Regions from separate parts of the Arthrobacter pasteuri genome, predicted to be linked through region 1. Evidence: riboswitches for the same ligand, from Rfam matches in the RefSeq annotation. Region 1 holds a riboswitch; the other holds the start of a gene.

Region 1 (15,270 bases):
AGGGGATCAGCGCACTCGTCTTCGGGAACGACCTGATGGCCATGGGCGGCTTGCTGGCGATGCGCGCTGTCGGCCTGCGCTGCCCGGACGACGTCGCCCTGGTGAGTTGGGACGACTCCCTGCACTGCGAGCTGGCCTCGCCCTCCGTCACGGCGCTGGCCCGCAATCCGGGCCTGCAGGGGCGGGTGGCCGCGGAACTGTTACTGGGACTGCTGGACACGGGCGATGTCCAGACGGGCCGCATGCCTGCCGGTGACCTCGTCGCCCGATCGAGCACCGGCGCCCTACGATAGGGCACCATGGACTCTCCCGACGCCCGCCCCCTGCCTGCAGAACGCGATGCCTCGGCCCGCGGACTCGACGTCGTCCTGGTTCCCAGGACGGACGACGGCACCTTCGACGACGCGGCGGCTGCCCAGGGCCTCTCCGGTGCCGATGGCGTCAAGACGATGGTGGCCAAGGTCAGCGGCGGGACCACGGTCTTCGTGCTCATCCCGGGGACGCGGCGACTGGACTGGGCCAAGCTGAGGTCGCTGCTGGCGGTGAACAAGGCGTCCCTCGTGAAACCGGAGGCGGCACTCGACATCACGGGATACGAGTCCGGGACCATCACACCACTGGGCAGCAGCAGTGTCCTTCCGGTCTACGCCGACGAGCGGATCCCGGGACGGCGTATCGGCATGGGCTCGGGCTCCCGGGACTATCTGCTGTTCACGGATGCCGATCCGCTGCTGGCGTCGCTCGGTGCGACCGTCGGTGACATCACGTCGGAGCTTCCCACGGAGGAAACCACGGAGGAACCCGCTCCCGCGGCAGCCACCCCCGAAGGTTTGGCTACAGGGCCACGAGGGCGTCGATGATGTCGCAGGTCTCCGTGCGCGTCGTGTAGTCCACCCGTGGGTCGATGAGGCGGATGGTGCCCGTGGCGTCGGCCACGACCACCGTGGGGAACGGGATGGCACCGGTCCCGTCCATGTTGAGGCCTGCCACGTCGATGCCCAGGGCTGCCTGCGCCTGCACCACATCGGAACCCGGCACCGTCACGATCCCGAGGCGCGCGGCCAGGGCATTGCCCCTGTCCGCGTAGAGGGCGAAGCGAAGTCCATCGTCCCGGGCGGCCCGGACCGCCGAATCCGGCTCCTGCGGACTGATCGCGATGAGCCGCGTCCCGAAACCCTCGACGACGGGACGGAGCTCGCGCTGGTACGTCTTCAGTGCGATGCTGCAGTAGGGACACCAGGAACCGCGGTAGAACACGATGATGGCGGACGCGGCGCCGAGCACCTCGCTCAGCCGCATCCGCTGTCCTCCCGCTTCGTACAAAAAGGAGTCGGGAAGCGTGTCGCCCACTCGCGCGATCCCCTGCGGGAGACCGGCGCGGCGGAGGTCCTGCTGTTCGCGGGCGAAGACCTCGGCGAGAGCAGGGCCGATCTGCGCCTCGAAGGACGGGGTGAACTCGTCCACCTGCGAGGCGATCGTGTTCGTGAATGCCGGTCCTTGATTCATCTGTTCCCCTCGCCAGACGCGCCACGGGAGCCTCGATACCGTGGCAGGACCCATTGTGGTGCACGACACACGAAATTCCCAGCAAGGCACCCCTTCCTGTCCTGCCGCCCGGCACGGATCCGAGAGGCCCTGCGTGCCGTCGGTCTCCGCGGTGCCGGGACAGCCTGCGGAAGACCTGCACGAATCCTTCGGCATACCTCGGGCGCAGAAGCCCCTCGCGGGGCAGCCCGCTCGGGACAATGGAGGAGGTTCCCGCCGCGGCGGGAGACGCACCGCTCGGGCAGCCGCCCGGCGACAAGGGCAAACCCGGCGCGAGCCGGAGACGCAAAGCCACGGGACCCCTGCGGTCAGCCGGGCTACCGAACACCTAGGTACCGATCATGCTTCCAGCTTCCCGCGTATCCGCCGGCTCCGCCCGCGGAACCGCCCACCGCCTCATCCTCCTCGCAGCAGCCATGGCGGTCCTCACGTTCGGACTGACACCTCCACCCGCGCAGGCCGCAGCGACGATCAGCCTGAGCAGCACGTCCGGGGAAGCCGGCTCCCCTGTCACCGTGACGGGCGCCGGGTTCCCGAAGCGCACCAAGGGCACCGTCACCGCGGGCACCGCGAAGGTGGCCGTGACGACGACCTCCACGGGCACGTTCCAGGCGTCGATCGGAATGCCCGCCGCGCCGGGCACCGTGACCGTCACGGCCACGGCCGGCAGCGCTGTCGCAAGTGCCCCGTTCACCGTCGTCGACCCTGTTCCCGTGCCCTCCGGCACCAGGACCATCCGGTTCGGGGTGGGCACGAACGGCGGGGCCGCCGCCGGCGGTGAGCTGGACGAGGTCGCTGCCCTCGCCGGTGAGGCTCCCTCGATCGTGCTGTCCTACAAGGACTTCAACCAGGCGGCACCCCTCGCCGAGCTCGACGCTGTGCGGGCCCGGGGCGCCGAGACGCTCCTGACCTGGGAACCCTGGACGTGGGGCGGCGGCACGGAGCAGCCGGCCTACTCACTCGACCGCATCGCGGCGGGAGACTTCGACGCCTACCTCCGTGAGTGGGGCACGGCGCTCGGCCAGTGGGGCCAACCCGTCCACCTCCGGTTCGCGCACGAGATGAACGGGAACTGGTATCCGTGGGCCGAGGGTGTCAACGGCAATGGCGCGGGTGACTACATCGCCGCCTACCGGCACGTGCACGACGTCGTCGCGTCGACGGGCGCGACCAACATCAGCTGGGTCTGGAACCCGAACGTGCCCTACTGGGGCTCGACGCCGGTGAATCAGCTCTACCCGGGCGCGGACTACGTCGACGTCGTGGCGCTGGACGGCTACAACTGGGGCACCTCGCAGCCGTGGAGCACGTGGCAGGAACCCGAGGTGCTGTTCGGGGAGGGCATCGCACAGCTGCGCCAGCTCGCCCCCGGCACCCCGATCATGATCGCGGAGACGGCTTCCTCCGAGATCGGCGGATCGAAGCCCCAGTGGATCACCGACCTGTTCCGCTACGTGTCCGCGCAGCAGGACGTCGTCGCCCTCGTCTGGTTCCACATCGACAAGGAAGCGGACTGGCGGATCAACAGCACCTACGCCTCGGCCGACGCGTTCACGGCGGGCCTCGCAGCACGCCGCTGACGGGGACGAAGCGCGGCGTCAGCCGGAGGAGCGCGAGGGCTGACAGCTCGGACACCACCAGGTACGACGGCGGCCCGGGTCGCCGGGCACCTCGGCCCGAACGAGCACGGCCGTCCCGCAGCGCAGGCACGGCCTGCCGGCCCGGCCCACGACCCAGTGCTGCTCACCCCTGCGGAGGGTGCCCGTGGTGACCTGGTGTGCTCCGGGCCGGGTGGCGGAGAAGCGCAGGCACCGTGCCCCGAGTGCCACCAGGGCAGGGATGTCGACGTCGGCCATCACTGTGTCCGGGTGGAGGCCCCTGAGGAAACAGAGCTCATTGGCCCAGAGGTTGCCGAAACCGGCGACGTTGCGCTGGTCGAGGAGGGCAGCGGCGACGCGCACGGCGGGCTCACGGCCGAGCCTGCGGACCGCTTCATCCGCGGACCAGTCAGGGCGCAGCGGGTCCGGCCCGAGGTACCCCACGACGTCCCCCTCCGCGCGGGTGGGCAGCAGATCGACGACGGGCAGGTCCAGGCCGTACGCCGTCGGCCCGTCCTCCACCTCGAGGATCACGCGGGCGTCGGGCAGGAGCCTGCGGGGCAGCGTCCTGCCTGCAGCGGTGACCGTCCACGATCCCTGCATCAGCAGGTGCGTGTGGAGGGTGAGGCCACCGTCGAACCGCGTCAGCAGGTGCTTGCCGTGGGTCACATGCTCCGTCACGCGCATGCCGTCCAGCGCGGTGGTGGCATGCGCGGGAACGCGGAGGTCCCCGCGCTTCAGGGTGCGGCCGTCGAGGGACTTCCTCAGCCTCGCCGCGAGCCGGAAGACGCTGTCCCCCTCGGGCATGATCCCTCCCCTGCTCCGTCCGTGATCCCGGGAGAAGGGTAGCCTCCGCCACCGACACGAACCGCGACACGAGTTGCCGCCACGGGCTGCCGCCGGGCTTGTCAACCGCTGCGTCGGGCCGGTTACCCGTTGTGGCAGGGTTCCGGTGTTCCTAGCGTTGGCAGCATGACGAAGCCCATCACTCCCCGGCAGCACGGAATCATCGACTACGGTTTCTCCGCGTCGATGCTCACCCTTCCGTCCCTCTTCGGCATGAGCCGAAAGGCACGGCTGTTCTTCGCGACGTTCGGTGCCACCCAGGGCGCCGTCAACGCGTTCACCGACCAGCCCTTCGCCGTCGCGCCGCTGATCAGTTTTCGCACCCACCGCACGGTGGACCTGGGCAGCACGCCCCTCTACGCCCTGGCCCCGCTGCTCACCGGCGTGGCCCGGGAGGGCAAGGCACGTGCGTTCTGGCTGCTCATGGGCGGCGTCCTGGTGGCGGTGTACAACCTCACGGACTGGCAGTCGACCGACACCTCGAAGAAGAGCGGCGGCCGCTTCCGTTTTCGCTAGGCGACCGATACTATTTCCCCTTGCCGGGCCCCGCCCGACAAGGGGGTCTAGAAGCGGGCCCGATCCCCGTCGCACCTCCGAACAGGCCCCCATGAGCACCAGACTGACGCCGTCCGAAGATTTCCCGCAGGACCTCACCGCACTCGGAATGTCCGAGGTCGAGGTCCTCAACAGCAAGATCCATCGTGAACTGGATTACGAGTACGCGCACGACGGCGAGCTGTCCATGGAGACCGAGGTCCGGCACGAGGAACTGACCGAGGAACTCGATCGCCGCGACCAGCAGCCCGAATCAGCGCCGGTCCGGCCCGACGTCGCGGCGCGCCGCTCCTCCTGATCTCCCGCCCTCCTCGGCGGTCTGCGCTTCGAGCAGCAGCGGCCCGGTCGGCTCTCCTGCGGCGAGCCCGGGCACCACGCACCGAAAATGCCCCTCGCCCCCCTTGGTGCAGTGGTCTAGATTCGGAAGCACGGCAATCCACCGAAGGGAGAACAGCATGAAGAACAAACTGGTTTTCGGGGCGGGCATGGGTGTTGGCTATGTCCTCGGCACACGGGCGGGCCGGGGCGCCTACGAGCAGCTGCGGACGAGGGCCCAGAAGGTGTGGAACAGCCCCACGGTGCAGGAACGGGTCAGCTCCACCACCGACACGATCAAGAGCAAGGCGCCGGCGCTGCAGGACTCCCTGAAGGGCAAGCTGAAGAAGGGCGGTTCGCCGTCGGACGACGGCGCCAAAGCACCCCAGAATCCGGGCAAGGACGTGGGCGCGAGCGGTGACCTCCCCCTGGACGTGCCGCCGGTCGTCACCGCCATGGACACGGGAAGTGCCGGCCTCGGCCCGAGCGGCGGGGATCCCCTCCTCACCGAGGACACCCCCTTCCATGGACAGGACGGGCAGACGCGCCCCGACCTCGACCGGTAGTCGACCCCGACATGTAGTCGACTCGACAGATAGTCGATTCGACAGATGGTCGCCGTCGCGAGGTAGTCGCAGCGCGAAGGCCCCGGTCCAGCCGGGGCCTTCGTCGTGTCCGCATCCCTGTCCGGCCGGCAGGATCTCAGACGCCCTCGCTGACCGCTTCCCCGGCCTCCAGGCAGGTCGCGCAGTCCTCCTCGACCAGCATGGCGTTGATCGCTACCGCCATCCGGTATGCATCCCCCGCGGCCGGCACCAGCTGGGCGGCAGGATCCGCGGCGTTGCCCACGGCCCAGACCCGGTCGATGGAGGTACGCCCGATACCGTCGGTGGACACGCAGCCGTCGTCGCGCATCTCGCAGCCGAGGTCGGCCAGCAGGGGCAGGCCGGCGTCGGCACCGGGCTCGCAGAAGATCGCGGAACACGGGACCAGCGAACCGTCCTCGAGACGGACGCCCTGCAGCGAACGCGGCCCGCCGTCATCCGACCCCAGGGCCAGGTGCCGGACCCGCCCCTCCGCGATCCGGACACCTCGAGTGCGCAGGCGTCGCTCGTCGTCCTCCGACAGCGCGCCGAGGAGGTGGGGGAAGAAGGTCACGTCCTCGGACCACTGGCGGACCAGCAGCGCCTGATGGATGGAGGTCGGGGCCGAACCCAGGACGCCCAGAGCCTGGTCGCGGACCTCCCAGCCGTGGCAGTAGGGGCATTGCAGGAGGCCGCGACCCCACGCTTCCCGGGCACCCGGGAGGTCGGGGAGGACATCGCGGAGGCCCGTCGCGAGCAGCAGCTGGCGTCCCTGCACGGTCGCACCCTCGGCCGTGCTGACGGCCCAGCCGCCCGGCACCTGCCCGGCACGCTCCGCGGAGCCGTCGAGGAACTGCACCCCGTACGGCTCCAGGTCCTGCCGCGCGAGCGAGACGAGGCCCCCGGGCGGAGTCCCGTCCCTGGTGATGAATCCGTAGGCCGCCTCGGCCGGAGCATTCCGGGGCGTTCCCGCGTCGATCACGACCACGCGGCGCCTGGCCCGCCCGAGGACGAGCGCAGCGCTCAGCCCCGACAGCCCGCCACCAATGATGACGACGTCGTACGTCCGGTCTTCTGAGCTTTCCATTCCTCCATCCGACCATGGCGGGACGATGCGGTGCGGCCCCAAATTCTTGTTGCGGTCAGGCGATGGGCCCGGTGGCCCCCTCCGTGGCGGGAACTCCCAGGGCTGCGATGAGCGATGCGAAGCGCGGGTTCCCGGCGAGATCCTCGACGAGGACGGCCTTCCCCTCGGCGTCGGCGAGGGGGATCCGCCAGTTCGGGTACTCGTCGTTGGTGCCTGGCTGGTTCTGCGTGCGGCGTTCCCCGACGGCGTCGGCGAGCGCGACGCCCAACAGCACCGATGGAGTCTGCGCGATGAGGGCGTGCAGCGCCTCGACGGTCTCCTGGACCTCCGGGGCCTCGCCCTCGAGCAGGCCGCGCTTCCGCAGGAGCGCGAGGAACTTCTCCTGGGTGGCGCGGTCCTCGGCCTGCTCCTCCTCGACGGGGCGGCTGAGCAGGCCGAGCTTCTCGCGCAGCAGTACGTGCTCGCCCGCCAGGTAGCCCGCGCTCGGCGGGAGGTCGTGCACCGTGACTGTGGTCAGGCAGCCCTTGCGGTAGGCCTCGGGAGGCAGGGGCCCGTCCTCGTCCTGCTCGAACCAAAGGATCGAGGTGCCGAAGATGCCACGCTCCGCCAGGTACTCCTGCACCCCCGGTTCGAACACGCCGAGGTCCTCACCGACGACGATCGCCCCGGCGCGCTCCGCCTCGAGGGCGAGGATGCCGATCAGCGCCCTGTGGTCGTAGTAGACGTAGGCCCCTCCCCCGGGCTGGGCACCCTGGGGGATCCACCACAGCCGGAACAGGCCGAGGATGTGGTCCACGCGGATGCCGCCCGCATGGCGGAGGATGTTCCGGAGCATGTCGCGGAAGGCCGCGTACCCGGACTCGGCAAGCCGCTCCGGGTGCCACGGCGGCTGGCTCCAGTCCTGGCCGTGCTGGTTGAACATGTCCGGCGGAGCGCCGACGCTGATGCCGGCGGCGAGCACGTCCTGCAGCGCCCACGCATCCGCCCCGCTGGGATGCACTCCGACCGCGAGGTCGTGCACCACGCCGATGGACATGCCGGCACCGGTGGCTTCGAGCTGTGCCTCCTGCAGCTGCTCGTCGACGAGCCACTGCAGCCACTCGTGGAACTCGATCCGCGCAGCGTGGCGATCCGCGAACGCGCGGGCGCCCGGCGAACCGGGGCGTCCGACGTCCTGCCATTCCGGCGCCCCGGGCGCGAGCGTCTCGGCGAGCGCCGACCACAGCGCGAAGTCCGCGAGCCCCTGGCCCTGGTGGGCGCGGTAGGCGTCGAAGTCGTGCTGGCGCTGCTCGGGGCGCTCGACGGCGAACACGAGCTCGAGGGCTTCGAGCTTTGCGGCGTAGGACGAGTCCCGGTCGAGGAGATCGGTGGCGGTGTTGGATCCGGCGAACCGGGCGGCGAGTTCACCGATCCTGGCGCGAGCGGCATCGTCGAGTCGTGCGTACTCCGGGATGTCCTCGATCCTCAGGTACAGGGGGTGGAAGTAGCGCCGGGTGGTCGGCAGGTACGGGGACGGCTCCACGGGCGGAACGGGCTCGGCGGCGTGCAGCGGATTCACCAGCACGAACCCGCCTCCCTGTGCCGCAGCGGCCTGCGCCAGCCCGCCCAGGTCGGCGAGGTCGCCGATGCCCCAGGACGCCGACGACCGGACCGAATAGAGCTGGGCCATGAGACCCCAGGTGCGGTGGTCCATCAGGGCCGCCGTCGTGCTCAGCCGGTCCGGCGTGACCACGAACGTGCACGACGACTGCTGCCCGTCGACGACCGCATGCAGGATGTGCCAGCCGAGGGGCAGTGCGTGGGGCAGCGTGCCGTTCCTCCGCTCGAGGTCCTGCCCGTCGACGGTACGCCTCTCCGTGGCCTCGGCGACCGTCCCGGTGTAGTGGACGCCGTCCTCGTCGACCGCCCAGAGCTCCACCTCCGCCCCGGCGGGCACGTGGAGCAGCACCGGGTCGACGTCGCGCTGGCGCACCACGACGACGGCAGGCAGGACCGAGCGCCACGGTCCCGCTTCCACGTCCTTTAGGGCCCGGGCGATGGCGGCGTCCGATCCGGCATCGACTCCGAGGGCCGCGAGGACCGTGACGAGGGTCTCCGGGGCGACCCGGGCCGGCTCGCCGTCCCACCCCTTGAAGGTGGTCCCTACCCGGTGCGCCTCAGCGAGCTGCTCGAGCGGCGAGGGGGTGGTCGGGGCTGCTTCGTCGTGCTGTTTCGTGTCGGCCATGCCTCCAATCTAGGGGTGGATCAGCAGGCTGCGCATCCGGACGGGCAGAGCTCCCGCAATGTGACGGGGCACTCCGGCCGCCCGCCATAGCAGCCCGCGAACGGACGGACAAGCTGCCGCGGAGCTCACCCCGAGCTGGCCGGAGCCTGTCCGGCGGTGACAGTGTGGAGCATGGCCTACTTCCTCGAGTACCTCGTCCCCGCGGAGAGCGGCGGGGCGGAACTGCCGGTCGACGACGCCAATGACGGCTTCACCGTCCCCGTCAGCGAGACCGCCGAGCGGGTGGTCCACGTCGACACGCTGCCTGCCCGCAGCCGCATCGTCGCCGACAGCCTGGAGGCTGCACGGGCCGAGGCAGAGCAGCTCCTCCAGCACAGCAAGGCCGACACCGGCGAGCTCTTCGAGGACTCCGGTGATTCCCTGGAGTCGGGGGCGGGTCGGAGGGTAGGACGGTTCCGCGAGGATTCCGGGTGGAGCGAGGACTGACCGGCTAGCTGGTGTTTTTTTACCAGGTGTCCTCTACCAGGTGTCCTTGGTGTAGGCGGTGTTGAGCCGGGCGATCAGCGCGCCGAGGTTCTCCACATCCTCGGGCTTCCAGGTGCGCATCAGCGCGGTGAAGGCGATGCGCCGCCCGCTCTGCGCGGCGGTGAGCTGCTGCTCGCCGAGCGCAGTGAGCAGGACCCGCTGGGAACGGGCGTCGTACGGGTCGAGCTGTCGGCTGACCAGGCCCAGCCGTTCGAGGCCTGCAAGCTGCCTGCTCACCGAGGGCTTTCCCACACCGATGCTCGCCGCGATGTCCGTTGCCCGCAGGGACCCTTCCCGCTGAAGGAGCGTCAGGATCCCGTAGGCAGCAGGCTCCATGTCGGGGTGCACGTTCTTCGCGAGCGCGTGGGAGGTGGTCCGCTCGCGGCGCCACAGCACACTCGTCTGCTCCTCCAGCACCTCGATCGCTCGATCGAATGCCTCTCCGTCGGGCCCCGTCACTGCTTCCATGGAGGAAGCGTATAGAGGCCGGAGGCAGGCAGGGGCACATTCGCCGGAAAAGTTGAAAGATTTCAGCGGGCGGGCACCTTGCATGCAGCACTTCGGCGGGGCGGTTCCGGGACCGGTGGCTCAGGGCCGGTGGCCGCCGACGGGAGCCGTGCTGGAGCGCACCACCAGCCGCGGGCGGAAGGAGTCGCCCTCCATCGCCACTCCACCGGACCGGTCGATCAGCGCCTCGATGCAGGATCGCCCCAGGTCCTGGAATTCCTGGCGCACGGTGGTCAGCGACGGCTCGTAGAATTCCGCCTCCGGCACATCGTCGAAGCCGATGACACTGACGTCCTGAGGGATGCGGCAGCCGCGCTCGCGCAGGGCTTTCACCAGCCCGAGCGCCATCTGGTCGTTGCTCGCGAAGATGGCGGTGGGTCCGCCGTCGAGATCGACGGCACGGCCGGCCTCGTATCCCGACCGCGCGCTCCAGTCCCCCTGGTACACGGGCCCTTCACCCAGGTGGTGCTTCCCGAGGGCGGAACGCCAGCCATCCAGTCGCCGCTGGGCGTCCACCCAGTCCAGTGGACCGGCGAGGTGGGCGATCCTGGTGTGCCCGAGCTCCACCAGGTGCTCGACAGCAGCGATGGCCCCGCCCTCCTGGTCGAGTGCGACGTCGCGTCCGAGGCCGTGGCCGCCACCTACCGTCACCATCGGGGTGCTGCCCTGCACCTCCGCTAGCACCTCGAGGGCCGAGACGTGCGGCGTGATCGCGATGACTCCCTCGACTCCATGGTTGAGGAGATCGGTGAGTGCCTCGTTCACCGCCCGCTCGGAGTAGTCCTTGAGGGTCACCACCGTCAGGAAGTACCCCGCGCCGCGCGCGGCGTCCTGGATGCCCATGAGCACGCTCGACGGTCCGTACTGCGCCAGTTCGCCGGCAAGGATCCCGATGGAATGGGTGCGCCCGGTGGCGAGCCAGCGCGCGGCGGCGTTGGGACGGTAGTCGAGCTCAGAGATGGCCGCACGGACTTTCCTCCGCGTGGCTTCGCTGACATTGGGGTGTCGGTTGACGACCCGGGAGACGGTCTGATGGGAGACGCCTGCCAGGGTCGCAACGTCCGTGAGGCTCGGGCCCCGCGGTGTGGTCACTTCGGTCATCCGGAATCGCCTTACTCCCCACGTGGTCCCAGTATGCACGACAACGGGCCGTTCATCCCCGCTTGGGACAACGCAATCGGCGCTCGTCAAGGCCTCCCTCCCAAGTGTGTCCAAGATCACTTGACGGCCCCATTGTTAGCGTTCACAATGGCTCGCAGGGCACGAAGCCCGGCGCAGCAACGACGGTGCACCTGCTCCTTGCTGTGGTCCCGAAATCCAGGAGGCAGCAGTGTTCAAGAAATCTCTCGTGGCGGTCGCCGCCGCAACCCTGGCCCTCACGGCGTGCGGCGGAGGGTCCGGTGCCGGCAGTGAATCCGGCGGCGGTTCCGACGACGGCATCACGATGGGCTTCGCTCAGGTCGGCGCGGAGAGCGGCTGGCGCACCGCCAACACGAAGTCGATCCAGGACTCGGCGAAGGAAGCGGGCATCGACCTCAAGTTCTCCGACGCCCAGCAGAAGCAGGAGAACCAGATCAAGGCGATCCGGTCCTACATCCAGCAGCAGGTGGACGTCATCGCCTTCTCGCCGGTGGTCGAGTCGGGCTGGGACACCGTCCTGAAGGAAGCCAAGGACGCCGACATCCCCGTCATCCTGACGGACCGTTCCGTCGACTCGTCCGACACCTCGCTGTACAAGACCTTCCTCGGGTCGGACTTCGTGGAGGAGGGCAAGAAGGCCGGCGACTGGCTCGTGCAGGACTCCGCCTCGACCGACGGGCCGATCAACATCGTCGAACTGCAGGGAACCACGGGAGCCGCTCCGGCGATCGACCGGAAGGAAGGCTTCGAAGCGGCCATCGCCGCGGACCCGGACCTGATGATCGTCCAGTCCCAGACCGGCGACTTCACGCGCAGCGGCGGCAAGCAGGTCATGGAGGCGTTCCTCAAGAACACTCCCGACATCGACGTCGTCTACGCCCACAACGACGACATGGGCCTCGGCGCCATCGAGGCCATCGAAGCCGCCGGCAAGGTACCCGGCAAGGACATCAAGATCATCACCGTCGACGCCGTCAAGGACGGCATGACGGCGCTCGCCGAGGGCAAGATCAACTACATCGTCGAGTGCAACCCGCTCCTCGGTGATCAGCTCATGGACCTGGCGGAGAAGGTCGTCGCCGGTGAGGAAGTCCCGGCCCGCGTGGTCACCGAGGAATCGGCCTTCACGCCCGAGCAGGCCAAGGAAGTCCTCGCCAGCCGCGAATACTAGGCCGGCACCGGCCGGCCTGCGGGCAGGTCGGCCGGGCACCATCCCCCGGGATGCGGTGGGCACGCCCACCGCATCCCGCGAGAGAAACGACAGCACATGAACGAGATCGTCCCCGTGGTGGACATGAGCGGCATCTCCATCGAGTTCCCGGGTGTGAAGGCGCTGGACGCCGTGGATCTCCGTCTGTTCCAGGGTGAGGTCCATGCCCTGATGGGAGAGAACGGCGCCGGCAAATCGACGCTCATCAAGGCGCTGACCGGCGTCTACCCGATCGACAGCGGGACGATCACCGTGATGGGCGCCGAGCTCCGCTTCTCGAGCCCGGCCGAGGCGCAGGCCGCGCGCATCAGCACGGTGTACCAGGAAGTCAACCTCTGCCCCAACCTCTCCGTCGAGGAGAACATCCTCCTGGGGCGCGAACCCCGGCGGCGCGGCGCCATCCACTGGAAGGAGGTCCGGAAAAAGGCGAGGGAGGTCCTCGACCAGCTGCAGCTCGGGCACATCGACCCCGGATCCGTCCTCTCCACACACTCCATCGCCATCCAGCAGCTCATCGCGATTGCCCGTTCGGTGCAGGTCGACGCCAAGGTACTCATCCTCGACGAGCCGACGTCGAGCCTCGACACCGATGAGGTCCAGCAGCTCTTCACCGTCATCCGGACGCTCCGGGACCGGGGCGTGGCCATCCTGTTCGTCTCGCACTTCATCGAGCAGGTGTACGAGATCTCAGACCGCATGACCGTCCTGCGGAACGGCAGACTCGTGGGCGAGTACAGGACGCGCGAACTGCCGCGGATGGGACTCATCTCGAAGATGATCGGCAAGGAGATGGACGCCCTCGCCGAACTGGAACGGGCCGAAAGCCGCCGGCAGCCGGGCCGGCAGGACGAGGCGCCGGTGCTGCAGGCACAGGACCTGGGGCGGAAGGGATCGGTCAGGGATGTGACGGTCGCCCTCCATGCAGGAGAGATCCTGGGCCTCGCCGGGCTTCTCGGCTCCGGGCGTACCGAGACGGCCCGGCTGCTGTTCGGTGCGGACCGGGCGGACCAGGGGCATCTGAGCATCGACGGCGCGGCGCAGACCTTCCGCAGTCCCCGCGCGGCGATCAACAGGGGGATCGCCTTCTCCTCGGAGAACAGGAAGGAGGAGGGACTGATCGGCGATCTGTCCGTCCGGGACAACCTCGTCCTGGCGATGCAGGCGAGCAAGGGCTGGTTGAGAAGGGTTCCCCGCTCCACCCAGGACCAGCTGGCCGAGAAGTTCATCCGGGCCCTGGACATCCGTCCCGCCAACAAGGACGCGCTGATCCGGAACCTCAGCGGCGGCAACCAGCAGAAGGTGCTCCTTGCACGCTGGCTGATCACCAATCCCCGGCTGCTCATCCTCGACGAGCCCACCCGGGGCATCGACATCGGCGCGAAGACCCAGATCCAGAAACTCATCAGCAGCCTCGCGGCGGACGGGATGTCGATCATCTTCATCTCGGCCGAGCTCGAGGAGGTGCTGCGCCTGAGTGACCACATCGCCATCCTCAAGGACCGCCAGATGGTCGGCCACATACCGAACGACGGAGTCACCATGGAAGACGTCATGACGATCATCGCGGGAACGCACGCATGAATGCCCTGCTGAAGCACCGCCTCACCTGGCCGGTACTCGCCCTGGTCCTGTTGCTCGTGCTCAACCAGCTGTTCCGCTCGGATTTCCTATCCGTCCGCGTCCAGGACGGTCACCTGTACGGCAGCCTGATCGACATCCTCCGGAACGGGGCCCCGACGATCCTCATCGCCCTCGGCATGACCCTCGTCATCGCCTCCCGCGGTATCGATCTGTCCGTGGGAGCGGTGGCCGCCATCGCCGGAGCCGTCTCCTGCACCTACATCTACAATTCGCCCGACCCCTCGTCCCTCGGGACGGCGGCTGGAGGTGTGGCCATCGCCGTCGTCGCGGGACTGGTGCTCGGACTGTGGAACGGGTTCCTCGTCTCGGTGATCGGCATCCAGCCGATCATCGCCACCCTCGTCCTCATGACCGCCGGCCGCGGCCTGGCGCAACTGGTGACGGACGGGCAGATCATCTCCGTCTCGAACGACTCCTACCAGGCGATCGGGGCAGGCTTCTTCCTCGGCCTCCCGATCTCGATCCTCATCGCGGCAGCCGCCTTCGGCGTCGCCGGCCTGTTGACCCGCCGGACGGCGCTCGGGACCCTCATCGAAGCGGTGGGCATCAATCCGGTGGCCAGCCGCCTCGCCGGCCTCAGCGCACGCAGCATCGTCTGGACCGTGTACGTCTTCAGCGGCCTGTGTGCCGCGGTCGCGGGCCTCATGATCAGCTCGAACGTGACCGCGGCGGATGCGAACAACGCAGGTCTCTACATCGAGATGGACGCGATCCTCGCCGTCGTGATCGGTGGTACCTCGCTGGCCGGCGGGCGGTACAGCCTGGTGGGGACCCTGGTGGGGGCCCTGATCATCCAGACCCTCACGACCACCGTCTACACGCTGGGAATCCCGCCCGAAGTCACCCTCGTCTTCAAGGCACTGGTCGTCATCGTCGTCTGCCTCCTGCAGTCCAGCAAGGCGAGGGACCTCCTCCGGCGACGCAGACGTCCCGTTGCCCGGCAGTCCGGCGTGAAGGTGGCCGTCTGATGTCCGTTCTCACCCGTACCCCGGCCACCCCGGGCCGCACCCGCATCGGCCGCCTCCAGGGCAAGGCCCGCTATGCGCCCACCCTGGCGACCGTCGGGCTGTTCCTCGCGATGTTCGCCATCGGGGCGGGCATGTACCCGGGCTTCCTGTCCGGGCAGGTCTTCCTCAACCTCCTCATCGACAACACCTTCCTGATCGTGCTCGCAGTCGGCATGACCTTCGTCATCCTCACCGGCGGGATCGACCTCTCGGTCGGGTCCGTCGTCGCCCTCTCGATGATGATCGCGGCCGCGCTCCTGGAGGCCGGGTGGAACCCCTTCGTGGTGATAGCCCTCGTGCTGCTGACCGGTGCGACCTTCGGCCTGCTCATGGGCCTGGTCATCCAGGTCTTCGAGATCCAGCCGTTCATCGTCACCCTCGCCGGACTCTTCCTGGCGCGCGGCCTCTGCTACGTGATCAGCGTGGACTCCATCACCGTGACCGACCCGTTCTTCACCGCCATGGCGCAGGCACGCATCCCGCTGG
Region 2 (15,270 bases), 120 kb from region 1:
TCCCCGTCGGTGATCGACGCCGAGGAGAAGATCAGCGATGCCATGTCCTTGGTGGCGACGAAGGAGCTTATGACGGTGCCGTCCGCCGAGGCGATCTGGACGGCCGTACCCGCGGGGACCGTCGAGGCGAAGGTGAGCTGCACCCCCGACTGCGTCGACGACGAACCCGGCGTCACGACCATGCCGGCGCTGCCTGCCGCGGCGACGGTTCCGCCGTCGACGGTCAGTTCGCCGTTCACGTCGAGTGCGCCGTTGCCGTCGTTCGTCGGCCCGTTCACGACGACGGTGCCTCCCGTGATGCTGGCATCGCCATTGGAGTCGAGGCCGTCGCCCTCGGAGTTGATGGTCAGGGTTCCACCGGTCACGCTGACGGTGTAGTCACCCACCTCCATGCCGCCGCCCATTTCGCCCCCGCCACCGGTGGTGCCGGACGATCCGCCCGCCGCGTTGACGCCGTCGTCGCTGGAGGTCACCTCGATGGTGCCGCCGGCGACCACGATGTACTGCGCTTCCATGCCTTCGACGGATTCGGTGACATTCACCGTTCCAGCGTCGACGGTGAGGATGGTGGCGGCCTTGACGCCGTCATCGCCGGAGGACACCACGAGCTGCCCGCTGTACACGGTGAACCAGCCGCGGCCTTCCTCGTCCTCGTTGGTCGCTTTCACGCCGTCGCCGCCGGCCGTGACGTCGTAGGTGCCGCCGAGCAGGGCCACGTAGTCCTTGCCCTCGATACCGTCGTCCAACGCCCCCACGGTGACCTCTCCGGCCGCCAGGACCAGGCCGTCCTTGGAGACGATGCCGTTGTTGGCGTTACCGGTGACCGTGAGGGCTCCGCTGCCGGCGATGGTGAGGTCGGCCATCGAGTACAGGGGCGCGTTCGGTGCGTCCGTGCCGGTGTCCACGTAGCTCTCGGCGTCGTTCAGGGTGTTGGTGCTCCCGTCCTCGAGGTACACCACCGCCTCGTTCGCGCTCGTGACGACAAAAGGCGATCCGGTGCTGCTGGTGAGGTCGACGCCGTCGAGGATGATGCGAACCACGTCCTCCTCCCCCGCTGCGACGACGACCTGACCGTCGGTGAGGCTCCCGGCCAACCGATAGGTGCCGGCGGCCGTGATGGTGACGGTGTCGCCGTCGACGGTGACGCCGTCGCCCGTCGCGCTGCTGGCGCCGTCAGCGAGGGTGACCGGGACTTCCTCCGCCGCATCCCACGTCAGGTCGTCGGCGTCGTAGTGGGTGTCCTCGCTGACGGCATCGGGGGCGACGACGGCGGCGGTCGCGTCCGCCGTATCGCTTGCCGTCTCGACTGCCGCGTCATCCGCTGCAGTTGCTTCGGCTGTCGCCTCTGCCGTCACGGGGTCCTGCGTGGTGGTCGTCGAGCCGGCGTTCGTGGTGCCCGTGCCGCAGCCGGCGAGGGAGAGGACGAGTGCGAGGGCGGCGACGGAGGTCTTGAGGGCGGTGCTGCGGGGGGAGGCGGGGCGGGAGACGGTGAGCATGGGGAGTCCTTTGATCAGGGTGGGAGGTCGGAGCGGAAGGTCGGGTGAGGGATCAGGGCCGGAGGTCAGCGGGAAAGGGTGCGGAGCGGGAGGGAGGTGGAGATGGTGCGGTGCCAGCGGTTGGCGGGAAGCGTCGGGTCGAGGGCGGCCATGCCGGTGGCGAACTTGGAGATCCGGCTCGGTCGGATGCCCGAGGCCCAGAGGTGGCGATCGAGGGCACTTGCTGCGCTGCCCGATTTCGTCTCGAGGATGACCGCGCCATCGAGTTCGTGGGGACGTCCTCCGGGCCTGCGCCAGGTCACGCCGAGGTCGATCGTCGCCCGGCTCTCCGACTCCGGCAGATACAGCGTGATGCGGCGGTACCGGGTCTCGATCACGGGCTCGAGGACCCCGGAAGGCAAAGAACCGATGGAGCTGCTCAGTGTCTCGTTGACGTAGGCGAGGCCCTCGGGGGTGAGGCGGTGGCTGTCGGAGAGCGCGTAGGGGATGCGTTCCTTGACGGTGGCGGCACGGGCGCCCTCGGTCTTCACCTCGAGGAAGCTGGTGCCACTGTCCACGTAGGTGCGGGTGCGGATCTTGTACCGGCGGCGTCTGCCGTGGGCGGCGAGCAGGTAACTGTCCAGGGTGAGGGTGTCGAAGTAGACGGAGTCATAGGTGAAGGAACGGCGCCCGAGCATTTCGAGGACGCGGATCTCGGCAGCGAAGGCATCGAGAATGCTGCCCGCCAGCCGGGTCCCGACGACGTACTTCCGGTCCACCCTGGTCTGCAGGGCGGCTGCGCCGTTGAGCTCGTCGAGGCTGACGGAAGGCCGGACATCAAGGCCCGCGAAGTCGCCGGTCACGACACCCTCGCCTGTGCGCTGCCCGCCAGGCTGTCCTGGTCCTGCCGTGGCGCGGGAACGTGGGCCGGATCCGCGGCGGGCGTGGGGTCGGGCAGGTCAGTGTAGTAGGTAGTGCCCGCCGAACCGCTCCCCGGAAGCGCGGCGATCGACGGCGTCATGGGCGCCACCGGCTTTTGGCGCCCTACCGGGGCGGACACCACCTCGTACCGGACATCGACGATGGTCTTGTCGTTGACGAGGTCCAGTTCGGACACTGTGGCGGAATGGATCCGGGCGCTGAGGACCTCCGCCAGGCGTGACTGGAGCACCGCCTCGTCTCCAATGGCCTGGTCCAGCACCACGGTCTGGTGCCGGTACCCGGGCAGCACCCGGGAGGAGTCGCCGATGAACATGACTGCGAGGATCAGGCCCATGAGTGCCAGCGGGAGCCCCAGCGGTTCTGCGCCGAGACCGGCGATGAGGCCGAGGGCCAGGGCGGAGAAGTAGTAGGCCACCTCGTGCTGGGCTAGCTCGGTGGAACGGAGGCGGATGATCGAGAGCACGCCGAACAGCCCGAGGCCGAGTCCGACGCCCGCCGCCGAGCCCGAGAGTGCAGTGGCCACCGCGAGGACCCCGACGTTCATGCCGAGGTAGGAGATCACCAGGTCCCGGCGCCGGTGGCGGCGCAGGTACAGGCCGAAGGTGAGGAGGGTGATCGCCAGCAGGTCGGCGGCGATGAGGATCAGGATGTTCATTGGATGCTCTCCAGGATGTGGATGAATGTTCTTCTTCTACGATGCGAGCGCATGCTGTGCCGAGGCTGTGCCGGGGCACAGCACCGCATATGAGCACGTGGGGACGAGGGTCAGGCGACGCGGCGGCCCCGTGGCGCTTCCGACGTCGGCACTGTGGTCGGCTCCGCGCCAGCGGGTTGGGCTTCCGGGGTCGGAACCGGCTCCGTGCCGCCGGCCGGAGGGAGCACGGGTCTGGGGACGGGGGGCGTAGGGGCCGCGCCCCTGCCCGGGAGGAAGCGTTTCTGCACGGTGAAGCTGGTGATGAAGAGAGCGGCTTCGGTGAAGACCTTCGCCGCGACCTCCGGTACCCCTGCGTCGGTGAGCAGGAAGATTCCGGCGTAGTTCGCTGCGAACAGGGCGACGACGAGGGTGAAGTACCGCAGCGCAGCGGCGGACAGGGGCCGGTGCCGGCCCTCCGTGAAGACGAGGCGCCGGTTCGCGAGGAAGTTGACGGATGAGCTGAGGACCCTCGCTCCCACGACGGCCAGGAGAAGGAAGTCCGTCAGCAGACCGAGAACCACGAAGGCTGCCAAGTCGATCCCGAAGGCGGCCAGCGAGGACAGCGAGAACGCGAGCAACGGGGCATAGATGCGGGCCGAGTCCACCAGCGGCCGGAAGTGGGACGAGCTGTTCCCGGCGAGGTAGATGGTCGAGATCGTGATGCTGTCGATCCGGTGGCCCGCTCGCCCGGCCTGCAGCAGCAGGTTCAGTTCGTACTCGTACCGGTTACCGCGCACCGACTGCAGCCACGGAAGCATTTCCGCCGGATAGCCCCGGAGCCCCGTCTGTGTGTCGTGCAGCCGGGCGCCCGCCGCAAGCCGGAACAGGGTGCGCGTGAGGGCGTTGCCGAGTCGGCTCCGGACCGGCACGTCGCCGTCGAACGCGCGCTCCCCCAGGATCATCGTGGAGCCGGCCCGGCGCACGGACCCGCGTGTCCCACGGGCCGTTCCGGGGACGGTCCCGTGAGCAGTCCCCGGGGTGGTCCCACGGACGCGGGCGGCGACCTGCAGAATGTCGGGCACGGCGTGTTGGCCGTCGCTGTCGGCGCAGACCACGCCCTCCCCCGGGTGGTGGCGTTCCGCATAGCCGAAGCCGGTCTTCAGTGCTTGGCCCTTGCCGCGGTTGGACGGGTAGCCGATCACGGTGGCACCGGCGCGGCGGGCGTCGTCGAACATCGCGGTGAAGCGGGGACCGCTGCCGTCGTCGACCACGAGGACCAGGAGGCGGGGATCCGCGGAAAGCAGGTCGCCGACCAGTGCCGGGAGCTTGGCGTCGGGCTCGTACGCGGGGATGAGGATGATCACCGTCGTCGCCTACTGCCCGATGTACAGGATGTCGGAGGTGCCACGTTCCTCGCCTTTGCCGAGCGGGTTGTTCACCAGTTGGCCGTCGAAGTACATGGTCGAGGACCCGCCGCCGTCGATGTTGTACGCGGTCGTGGCACCGAGGCCCTGCATGATCGAAGCGAGTTCGGTCATCGTGACGCCGTCGCTGTAGCCGTCGGAGCGGCCGTCGACGACGACGAAGACCAGGTGGTTCTCGTCGATCACGCCGACGGCGGTGCGGGGCTGCTCACCCTGGATGGAGTGGTTGCCGACATTGGTGTCCACCTCGATGTCCTCGATGCCGGCCGCGATCTCCCCGTCCTCCAGAAGGGACGGGCCGAAGGAGAGCGTGTTCCAGACGCCGTCCGCGAGGAGCTGCTCAGCGGTCGTGGTGGTCTCGTCGTAGACCTGGACGGTGCCGTCCGTGTAGAAGGCGAGGCCCTGCCGCGCCCCCTCGTCCCGGTAGACCACGCCGTTGCGGATGACGATCCCGGTGTCGCGGAAGCCGTAGTAATCACCGTTGATGGCGAAGATGGCATCGTTGGCCTCAGCGATCGCCGAGGTGGGCTCGGTGATGTTCGCGCCGAAGCTGTCCTCCGCGAACGCCGAGCGGAGGGTCGTCGCGTCGGTGAGTTCGACGTCGGCGACGTAGTAGGTGACGGTCTCGTCGCCGGATCCCGTGACGACGGTCGAAATCTCAATGCTGCTGTCCGCCGAGGTATAGGACGTATCCGTTAGGGTGGTAGCCACTTCCGAAGCGGCGTCGGTGGTGGAAGCTGTATCGGTCGTGGTAGTGGATGCTGTCTGCTCCGCCTCGTACTCGGACACGTTGGAGATCTCGACCTTCTCGATGACGAAACGGTCGAGCGCCCAGGCCGTGGTCCCGCCCGCGGCGAGGGTCACGGCGAGGGACGAGGCGAGGATGGTCTTACGGAGTCGGGCCGGCTTGCGGGGCTTCGGAGATGTTGGCATACCCCAGTTCTATGAAGCGGCCCTATGGCTGCTGTGTGCCATTCGTGTGCCGGGGCTGTGAGCCTGCGGCGGGGGTCCTGGAGGACGAGCATCAGCGCCGGGGCCGTTGCACTACGAGCAAGGGGTAGACGTGCTCCCGGAGGTTGCTAAAATCATCGGGCGGGCAGCCGCTCGTCGATAAAGGCAAACCCGGTGCGAGCCGGGGACGCAAAGCCACGGGACCCACGAGGTCAGCCGGGCCGCCGAAGAGAACAGGTCCAGAGAATATGCCTCGGACACGCGAATTCACCAGCGTCGCCTCCACCATGGCCTCAGCAGCCGACTTCCCTGCCCTCGCACCGGCATCGCCGGTCGATCCACGGAGCGCGGCGCTTCGGCACCATCGGGGAGCGTCAGGCCATGAATAGCTCGGGCGATCGCCGTGCCGCCGTCGTCATCGAGGACGATCTCGACATCCGCAACCTCGTCTCCGCCGTCCTCGAACAGGGCGGCTTCCAGGTCAGCGGTGCGACCACCGGGCGCGAGGGCGTGGACGTGGTCCGCCAGGAACACCCCGTGGTGGTGACACTGGACATCGGGCTGCCGGACATCGACGGGTACGAGGTCCTGCGGCGCATCCGCTCCACCAGTGACTGCTACGTGGTCGTCCTGAGCGGACGAACGGATGAGACGGACATCCTCACGGCCCTCCAGGCGGGTGCCGACGACTACATCTTGAAGCCGTTCCGGCCCCGCGAACTGAGGGCGCGCATCGACGCGATGCTCCGCAGGCCCCGCATCGGCCAGCACGCACACTCCACGCCTGCGCCGCCGGCTCCCGTCGTCGCCCCAAGCATCCCCGCCGCCGAGGGCGGAGCCGGGAAGCCGTCGGACCATCTCCTGCGGAACGGCAGCCTCGTGGTGGACGGCGAGGCCCGCACCGCGACATGTTCGGGCATAGAGCTGCCGCTCACCAAGACGGAGTTCAACCTGCTGCACGAACTGATGCGCAGCAATGGCGCCGTGCGGACCAAGGAGGACCTGGTGCGCGTCTCCCGCGGCCGGGACTACCGCGGGTACAACTTCGTGAGCCGGACCGACGAACGGGCCATCGAGGTGCACATCGCCAACCTCCGCCAGAAGCTGGCCCGCGCCGACGGGAATCCGGAGCTCATCATCACCGTCCGCGGGGTGGGGTTCCGGATCCTGCCCGGGCAGGCCCGGTCACGCTAGCGCCCCGCCGTCGGGCGAGGTGTCGGGTCAGGCGTCGGGTCAGGGATGCCCCGGGTAGGTCTCCTGCAGTTCGCGGATGGTGTCAGCGGCGCACGCCCGGAGGAGGCCGACCGACCGCTGCGCGGCCTCGAGATCCTCGGCTGCGATGAGCCGCTGCGTTGCGATCGCGGCCTGGCTGAGGCGGGTAGCGCCCACCATGGCCGCCGACGTCGTGACGCTCAGGACGGCATCGTCGGCACGGGGCGCGTCGCCTTCGCCGACCCGGAGGTCCAGCCGATCGAGCTTTCCCACCAGGGTCTCCGCGAAGTCCCGGGCGAACCGCTCGACGACGGATGTGCCCGGGAAGTCCCGTTCCATGTCCCGGAGGACGGCAGGATCGAGGAGTGGTGCAGCCCTGCCGGGCGCGTTCGGAGCCGGGACGGCGTCGTCGCGCGGGGGTACCGTCCCGCCGTCCTGGCGGTGGCCAGGACGTGGCGGAGTCGGATGGGTAGGCACACTCCCAAGGGTAGCGACGGTCCGTACCCGTGGTGCCGCATCCCCGGGTTCTTGCGCAAAGCTTGCGGAAGGACGGCGCAGGTGCGGGGCCGCGCCTGCCGCAGCCGACCCGATTGCTGCTACGCCGTCCAGTCCGCCCGGTAATCGCTGTGTCCGGCCCAGGGAAGGGCCAGCAGCCGGAGGACGTCGGTACCCTGCGACTCGTCCAGGGAGGCCGCCGCGTACCGGACCAACCCGCGCTTGGCCCGGCACTCCGCGAGGACACGCTCGGGGTCGTACCAGCCCCGCGCTCCCCAGACTTCTTCGGGGAGGGTGCCCACGCGGGCGGCTTTCTCGTCCTCGGTGAGGCGGGCATCGACGAAGGCGGCGAGATCATTCACACTCCGAGCCTAGCGAGCGTCCGCCCATTCGGCCGACGTCGTCGGCCCGGGCCTCCGTCCGCTCCGCCACGAACGAAGCCAAGGCCTGCACCTGCTGGTCGATCTCCTCCTGTATCAGGGCGTCGGACGTGGAGACGGTCGCCGCGGTGTCCTCGAGCCACACCAGGCCTGGTGCCCTCCGGTCTACGGCTGGTGCTTCAGTTCAGCCCTCGCCGGCATCGCTGTGCCGCCGCTGCGCCCTGCCACAGCCGGAGATGGGCATCCGGTCGCGGCAGCCGGGCCGTAAGCCGGCACCGTGCCTCGTCGGAGTCGGCTGACGACCTCTCCAAGGTCGTCGAGCACGGCGAGGAGCGGTGCGTCCGCTGCGATCCGGTGGAAGGAAGCGCGCTCGGGTAGCCCGAGGTAGCCGTTCCGGTAGGCACGCAGGTCCTCGAGGGTCTCAGCATCAGTGCCGCGTGCCGTGATGCGACGGTATGCCTCCTCGGGACTGACGTCGAGGAACACCACGGCGTCCGCGGTCGGGAGCAGTCGCGTCATGGTCGCGACGAATCGGCCTCGTCGGAGCCCGCGCGCGGCGCGCAGGGCCTGCTGGCAGTGCAGATGCCGGTCCATGATGACGACGCCCTCGAAGGTCCGTGACCGGAGGTGGTTCGAAATGACGTTCACTGACCGGATGACGGACTCTGCAAGGTCCAGCACCCACGGCGGAAGGGTGACACCGAACCGCCCGGTCCAGGCCGCCATAGTGCGCCGGCCCGAGTAGTTGGCAAGGACGAGCGTCGGCGTGGACGGCTCGAAGAGCCGGGCGAGTGCGTGCGCCGCCGTCGTCTTGCCGGCGCCGTCGATCCCCACGAGGACGACGACGAAGCGGGAGGATCTGCGTGGTGCTGCTGGAGTCATGCTCCAGTTCTACGGCAAGAGCCTAGACCTGCTCTTGAACCGGCCTGTGAGCGGGCTGTGACATCGGGAGATCCACGCGGAACTGCGTGCGGCCCGGCTCGCTGGTCACGCTGATGCTCCCACCGTTCGCCTCGACGAGCGCCTGGACGATCGCGAGTCCGAGGCCCGTGCTGCCCGCGCCCGCGGACCGCGCGGCGTCCCCCCGGCTGAACCGGGTGAAGATCGTGTCGAGGAAGGCCGGGTCGATGCCCGGACCCGAGTCCGTGACGATGATCCTCGCGCTTCCCTCCCGCACTGCGAGGGCCGTGGAGATCACCGTGCCCGGCGGCGTGTGCTTGTGCGCGTTGGAGAGCAGGTTGATGAGCACCTGACGGACCTCGGCCTCGACGGCCCGCACCTCGACGGGCTCGTCGGGCAGGTCCAGGCTCCAGATGCAGCCCGGCGCGGCAACCTGCGCATCGCTCGTCGTCTCGATCACGAGTTCGGTGAGGTCGACGTCGGATGCCTCGCCGCGCTGGCCCTCGTCGAGGCGCGCGAGCAGCAGGAGGTCCTCTACGAGGGACGACAAGCGCTTCGACTCGCTGTCCACGCGTTCGAGCGCGGACCGTCCGGACGGGCTCACGGTCTCGCTCATGAGGACCAGCTCCGTGTAGCCGCGGATGGAGGTCAGGGGTGTGCGGAGTTCGTGGCTCGCGTCCGCCACGAACTGCCGCACCTTCATCTCGCTTGCATGGCGTTCCCGCAGGGCGCTCGTGACGTGGTCGATCATCTCGTTCAGGGCCAGTCCTACGGTGCCGACCTCCGTACCGGGCTGGGCTGCGGCAGGGGGGACCCGCACGGGGATGGCCACTTCGCCGGAGGACAGGGGAAGCTGCGAGACGGACGTCGCGACGGCCGACAGTTCCTCGAGGGGGCGCAGGGACCGGCGGATGATGACGGTTCCGGCGAGCCCGGTCAGGGCCAGTCCGGCCAGCGAGAGCCCGGCCACGGTGATGTCGAGGGAGACGAGGGTGCTGTCGCGCTCGGTGGTGGACAGGCCGGTGACGAGGACGGAGCCGTCGGGGATGAGGCCGGTGGGCAGGGCCGCGGCGTCGACGCGGTAGCGCCCGCTCGACAGTTCCAGTTCCTCGGGTCCACTGCCGGGGTCGACGGCGGCGAGCACGCCCAGGTCGGCGTCGGTGAGCGGTTCCGTGGTGCCGTCGTCCTGCACCAGTGCTGAGTTCTGCGCCTCGCCGTCATGGAAGACGGCGTTGAGCGTGCCCGGTCGCTGGCCGGCCGCGTTCTCCGGGTCCACATTCCGGAAGGGCCGGTCATCGTCGCCGCCGGGCGGGCGCCCGCCGGGGAAACCGGCACGCCCGGCGGCGGGCGTGAGCGCGTCGTCGAGCTGCCCCGTGAGGTAGCTGCTCATGGCGAGGTGGCTGAGGACGCCGATGGCCACGCAGATCGCCGTGAGCAGTGCGAGGGTCGCCAGGATCAGCTTCGTGCGCAGGTGCAGCGGACGGCGTCCCGGTCGGGTGCCCGCGGGATGCGAAGGTGTCACGAAGCCGCGGGTTTGAGCACGTACCCGGCGCCGCGGACGGTGTGGATCATGGGAGTGCGCCCGGCGTCGATCTTCTTCCGGAGGTAGGAGATGTACAGCTCGACGATGTTCGCCTGGCCGCCGAAGTCGTAGTTCCATACGTTGTCGAGGATCTGGGACTTGCTGACGACACGGCGTGGATTCTCCATGAGGTAGCGCAGCAGCTCCCACTGGGTGGAGGTCAGGGCGATGTCCTCTCCGTTGCGGGTGACTTCGCGCGTGTCGACGTTCATCACCAGGTCCCCGACCACCAGTTCCGCGGAATCCGACGCCGCGACGCCGGAGCGCTGGACGAGGCGGTGGAGGCGCAGCAGAAGCTCCTCCATGCTGAAGGGCTTGGTGACGTAGTCGTCACCTCCTGCGGAGAGACCGGAGATGCGGTCCTGTACGGCGTCCTTCGCGGTGAGGAACAGGGCAGGGACGTTCGGTGCGAAGGTGCGGATCCTCGTGAGCGCCTCGATGCCGTCCACTCCCGGCATCATGACGTCGAGGACCAGGACGTCGGGGCGGAAGTCGCGCGCCGCGGAAATGGCTGCGGCACCGTTGTTCGCGGTAGTGACGCTCCAGCCCGCCATTCGAAGGCCCATGCTGACGAGCTCCGCCAGGCTCGTCTCGTCGTCGACGACGAGGGCGCGGATCGGGCTGCCGTCGGGGTGCGCGAGGCGCGGCAGGTTGTCGGTCATGGAGTGGTGCGAGGCGTCGGCCATCGGGTCTTCCTGGTGTCTTCCGTGGGTACCGGCCGAAGCCGGCACGAATTGCTGCGGAGCGTTGCGGTCAAGTATCCCGTACGGGCCGTCCGGAGTGGCCGGCCGGGGTGCCGACCGGGGTGCGGGCCGGGGATGCCGACCGGGGCTGCCGTCAGGCCTGGAGCGGTCCTGCCGCAGCGCCCTGGTCGAGCGAGCCGCCCGTGTCCTGGCGGCGGAGGAGCGCCTGCTCGACGGGAAGGGTGGCACCGACGACGATCGCGGCCCGGGCCTCCTCGGCCGGGGGGTCCGCCTCGGCACCGAGGGGGGCGAAGGCTGTGGTGCCGAGGACCGCGGCCAGGGCCATGGCTCCGACGGCGGCCTTGAAGCCTGTACGTCCGGCGGTCAGTTCGGGGGTGGGGCGGTAGGGAATCATTCTGTCCTCCTGGCGGGTGGCTTCAGTTCTCCTACTCTCCCGCGCCGACTTAGACCCCCGCTTTCCGGAACCTGTGCAGTTGCTGTGCAGGAAGTTCTCAGGAAGAGGCGATGTCCTGCGGCGTGAGGACCCTACCGTGCCGACGGCACCGCGCCGAGCTTCGACGGCCACCAGATCTTCGGACCGATGTCGTACGCCAGAGCGGGGATCAGCAGCGAGCGCACCAGCACCGTGTCCAGCAGGACGCCGAATGCCACGATGAAGGCGATCTGCGCGAGGAAGAGGATCGGGATCACGCCGAGCGCCGCAAAGGTCGCCGCCAGCACCACGCCGGCGGAGGTGATCACGCCTCCGGTGGCCCCCAGTCCGCGGAGGATCCCCGGCCGCGTCCCGATCCGGAGCGATTCCTCCCGCACCCGCGTCATGAGGAAGATGTTGTAGTCCACGCCGAGCGCCACCAGGAACACGAAGGCGAAGAGCGGCACCGAGGCGTCCGCGCCCTCGAACCCGAAGACGCCGTTGAACACCAGCGCGGAGACGCCCAGGGCCGTCGCGTTCGAGAGGGCGACGCTGGCCACGAGGAGCGCCGGCGCGAGGATGGACCGCAACAGGACGACCAGCACTCCGAGGATGACGAGCAGCACGATCGGGATGATCTTCCCGAGGTCCGCGAGTGCGGTGTCGTTCGTATCCACCGCCACCGCCGTGACGCCGCCCACCAGGGCATCCGGGCTGGCGTCGTCGAGGGCGGTCCGCAGCTGACGGACGACATCCTCGGCCCGGTCCGAATCCGCCTGGTATTCGAGCGTCCCGCTGATGAGCACCCGGCCGTCCTCGACGACGGCGGCGCCACCGGGTTCCGCGGTCAGCGCGGCGTCGGAGACGCCTTCCTGTGCGGACACGACGGCGAGCGCCGCGTCGGCGTCGGTCTCCGGTGCGACGACGTACACCGGACTGCCGGACCCGGCGTCGAAGTGGCGGCCCAGCGCCTCCTGGCCGTCGACCGCGTTCGACGGTGCCAGGATCAGGGCCGACTGCGGTACCCCACCGGCCTGCAGCTGGGTCAGTCCGAGGGACCCGGCGATGAGGAGAAGCAGCGACACGATCCACAGGGTGCGCGGGCGGCGGGCCACCAGCAGGGCCACCCGCCTCCACAGGCCCCGGACCTGCTCGAGTCCGGTGTCGGGTCCGGCGGCTGCCGCGTGCCTGCCCCGGGGCGCGGCGGCGGCCCGGGAGTGGTAGCGCGGTTGCAGCGGCCAAAAGGCGCTCCTGCCGAAGAGGAGCAGGAGGGCCGGGAGGAAGGTGAGTGCTGCTCCGAGCGAGAAGGCGATGCCGATCGCGGCGATCGGTCCGAGACTCCGATTCGAGTTGAGGTCCGAGAAGAGCAGGCACAGCAGCCCGAGGATCACCGTGGCACCGGACGCGAGGATCGGCGCCACCGACGTCCGGTAGGCCACGCGCATCGCATCCCACTTCAGCTCGTGCTCCGCCAGCGCCTCACGGAAGCGTGCGACGAGCAGCAGCGCGTAGTCCGTGGCCGCACCGATCACGAGGATCGACAGGATGCCCTGGCTCTGACCGGTGAGCTGGATCACCTCGAGCTTCGCGAAACCGAAGACCAGCAGGATCGACGTCGCGAGCGCGAACACCGAGGTCAGCAGAACCAGGAACGGGAGGACGACGGAGCGGTAGACGGCCAGCAGGATGACGAACACGGCTCCGAGCGCCACGCCGAGCAGGATCCCGTCGATGCCGCCGAACGCCTCCACCAGGTCGTTGGTGAAACCCGCCGGTCCGGTGACGTAGCCGGTCACGCCGTCGGGCAGCTCGTCCGCCAGGACGGTGCGCAGCTCCCCGACCACCTCTGCGAGTTCGGCATCGGAGGAGACGAAGGCGATGTACTGGACGGCCATCCCGTCCTCGGACGGGATGGGGCCGGCGACGGCGGGCGCCCCGGCGGCCGGTGGTTCGAGCCCCTCCACCTCGCCGAGCGCCACCCCGACCTCCTCGTACAGGCCGAGGTTCCGCGGCTCGATGGCCGTGTCCGATTCGGCGACGATCACCGCGGGAATGGCATCCGAGTCGCTGAATCGTTGCTGCAGCTCGCCCGCCTCGGTGGATTCGGCACTCGCGGGCAGGAAGGACGCGGAGTCGTTGCTGGAGACCTCCTCGAGCCGTCCGAAGGTCGGGCCGCCTACCGCTGCCCCGACCAGCCAGATCAGCACGACGACGACGGGCAGCAGCACCCTCAACCAGCTGTTCCTCATGACGCTTTCCACCTTCCGAAATTATCTCTACGATAAAGTATATCCATGACCGAGATAATAGGAACCGACCTAAACTGGAGGAAAAGGAGGCGGGACCCATGGCGACGAAGGACGAACTCCTGGCACTCCTGCGGCAGTTCACCATCGAGACGGACCGCTACGTCGAGGCCGCCAGCGAGCGCGACAGCCTCTACCGCACCGACCTCCAGGCCCTGGGCATCATGATGGGCGCGGCCCGTGCCGGCCTCACCGTCACCCCCGGGCTGCTCCGGGAGGAGCTGAACCTGAGCTCGCCGGCCACCACGGCGCTCGTGGACCGCCTCGATTCCGCGGGCCATGTCACGCGGCGTCGCAGTGACGTCGACCGCCGGCAGGTGCATCTGGAGATGACCGAGAAGGCGCGCGCCACCGGTGCGATGCTGTTCGCCCCGCTCGCCCGCCACATCAGCGGGGTGTTCGACCAGTACTCGGACGAGCAGCTCGCCCTGCTGCTCGACATGATGCGGAGAGTAACGGACGCCACGGTCGCCGCGAAGAATGAGGCGCGGGACGACGTCGGTGCTGGCTGAGGACCCTGCTGCGGGTTAGCCTTCGGGAATGAACGAAGAGGTCTACTCCCACGGACACCACCCGAGCGTGACGTCGGCGCATGCGACGCGGACGGTCGCCTCCTCGGCTGCCTACCTCGAGCCCTACCTGGAGGCGGGCATGGACCTGCTGGACATCGGGTGCGGCCCCGGCAGCATCACCGCGGGCTTCGCGGACATCGTGGCACCGGGGTCGGTGATCGGCATCGACAGCTCGGCCGACGTCGTCGCCCAGGCGACCGAAACGCACCAGGACCTCGCGAACGTGGAATTCCGTGAGGGGAACGTCTACGACCTCGACTTCGCGGACGAGTCCTTCGATGTCGTCCATGCGCACCAGCTCCTCCAGCACATCGCCGACCCGGTGGCCGCGCTCCGCGAGATGCGGCGCGTGGTGCGTCCCGGCGGGATCGTCGCCGCACGTGATGCCGACTTCGGGGCCATGGCCTGGCATCCGGCGGTCGAGGAACTGGAGGAGTGGAGGACGCTGTACCGCGACCTGGCGCGCGGCAACCGCGGCGAGCCGGATGCCGGCCGGAGGCTGCCCGGGTGGGCCTCCGCCGCCGGGTTCGCCCATGTGGAGGTGTCGTCGTCGAACTGGACCTACGCCACCCCCGAGGAGCGCCGCTTCCACGCCGGGTCCTGGGCGGATCGCGTCCTGCACTCGGCCTTCGCGGAGCAGACCCTCGACCGCGGGCTCGCCGACCAGCAGACGCTCGACCGCCTCGCCGAGGGCTGGCGCAGGTGGGCGCGGATGGACGACGCCGTGTTCCTCATGCCGAGCGTGGAGATCCTCGCGCGGGACTGAGCAGGGGCTCCCCGACCGGCGACGATCACCCGTGCGGGCAGTAGGTGCAGACGCGGGATGCGCGGCTAGGCTGGCTGGATGTACCGCATCGTCACCGTCTGCACCGGCAACATCTGCCGCTCCCCCATGGCCGAGCTCATGCTGACCCATGCCTTCGCGAAGGCCGGCATGGCGGGCGACGTCGTCGTGGATTCCGCGGGCACCACCGACTGGGAGGCGGGCCGCCCCATCGACGAGCGCGCGGCGACGAAGCTGACCGAACTCGGCATCGAGAGCCACCTGCACCGGGCCCGCCGTTTCGAACCAAGCTGGTACCGCGAGCGGCACCTCATCCTCGCCCTCGACCTGGACCACTACCGCGAGCTGCGGTCCGAAGCACCGAACGACGACGCCCGTGACAGGATCCACCTGCTGCGCGAGTTCGACCCCTCGACGACGGACACCGACCTCGAGGAACTGGGCATCTACGACCCCTGGTACGGCGACGCGAGCGACTTCGAGGCGACCTGGCGGAT

The links. Region 1 has a riboswitch for cyclic di-GMP ahead of ACX80H_RS08035 (glycoside hydrolase family 26 protein). Riboswitches for the same ligand answer to the same signal wherever they lie in the genome.
Region 2: it holds a riboswitch for cyclic di-GMP, as region 1 does, so the genes downstream of both, ACX80H_RS07395 (response regulator transcription factor) here and ACX80H_RS08035 (glycoside hydrolase family 26 protein) in region 1, are expected to answer to the same signal.

Annotation. Positions count from the first base shown of each region.
Region 1 is NZ_JBTNDO010000001.1:1,700,590-1,715,859, forward strand. Features, by position in the region: gene ACX80H_RS08020 (LacI family DNA-binding transcriptional regulator) at 1-293, shown strand, start outside; gene ACX80H_RS08025 (aminoacyl-tRNA deacylase) at 300-860, shown strand; gene ACX80H_RS08030 (peroxiredoxin-like family protein) at 835-1,506, opposite strand; cyclic di-GMP riboswitch class I at 1,796-1,870, shown strand; gene ACX80H_RS08035 (glycoside hydrolase family 26 protein) at 1,887-3,125, shown strand; gene ACX80H_RS08040 (DNA-formamidopyrimidine glycosylase family protein) at 3,144-3,950, opposite strand; gene ACX80H_RS08045 (hypothetical protein) at 4,116-4,505, shown strand; gene ACX80H_RS08050 (hypothetical protein) at 4,597-4,842, shown strand; gene ACX80H_RS08055 (hypothetical protein) at 5,000-5,425, shown strand; gene ACX80H_RS08060 (NAD(P)/FAD-dependent oxidoreductase) at 5,562-6,530, opposite strand; gene malQ (4-alpha-glucanotransferase) at 6,586-8,754, opposite strand; gene ACX80H_RS08070 (hypothetical protein) at 8,926-9,240, shown strand; gene ACX80H_RS08075 (MarR family winged helix-turn-helix transcriptional regulator) at 9,274-9,747, opposite strand; gene ACX80H_RS08080 (LacI family DNA-binding transcriptional regulator) at 9,868-10,887, opposite strand; gene ACX80H_RS08085 (ABC transporter substrate-binding protein) at 11,117-12,097, shown strand; gene ACX80H_RS08090 (sugar ABC transporter ATP-binding protein) at 12,194-13,717, shown strand; gene ACX80H_RS08095 (ABC transporter permease) at 13,714-14,745, shown strand; gene yjfF (galactofuranose ABC transporter, permease protein YjfF) at 14,745-15,270, shown strand, end outside.
Region 2 is NZ_JBTNDO010000001.1:1,575,752-1,591,021, forward strand. Features, by position in the region: gene ACX80H_RS07370 (carbohydrate-binding domain-containing protein) at 1-1,496, opposite strand, end outside; gene ACX80H_RS07375 (polyphosphate polymerase domain-containing protein) at 1,562-2,338, opposite strand; gene ACX80H_RS07380 (DUF4956 domain-containing protein) at 2,335-3,072, opposite strand; gene ACX80H_RS07385 (GtrA family protein) at 3,183-4,415, opposite strand; gene ACX80H_RS07390 (phosphodiester glycosidase family protein) at 4,425-5,408, opposite strand; cyclic di-GMP riboswitch class I at 5,581-5,655, shown strand; gene ACX80H_RS07395 (response regulator transcription factor) at 5,808-6,620, shown strand; gene ACX80H_RS07400 (hypothetical protein) at 6,660-7,115, opposite strand; gene ACX80H_RS07405 (DUF6221 family protein) at 7,235-7,495, opposite strand; gene ACX80H_RS07410 (hypothetical protein) at 7,488-7,658, opposite strand; gene ACX80H_RS07415 (nucleoside/nucleotide kinase family protein) at 7,679-8,395, opposite strand; gene ACX80H_RS07420 (HAMP domain-containing sensor histidine kinase) at 8,418-9,935, opposite strand; gene ACX80H_RS07425 (response regulator transcription factor) at 9,932-10,681, opposite strand; gene ACX80H_RS07430 (hypothetical protein) at 10,833-11,093, opposite strand; gene ACX80H_RS07435 (MMPL family transporter) at 11,225-13,360, opposite strand; gene ACX80H_RS07440 (MarR family winged helix-turn-helix transcriptional regulator) at 13,459-13,929, shown strand; gene ACX80H_RS07445 (methyltransferase domain-containing protein) at 13,958-14,755, shown strand; gene ACX80H_RS07450 (low molecular weight protein-tyrosine-phosphatase) at 14,834-15,270, shown strand, end outside.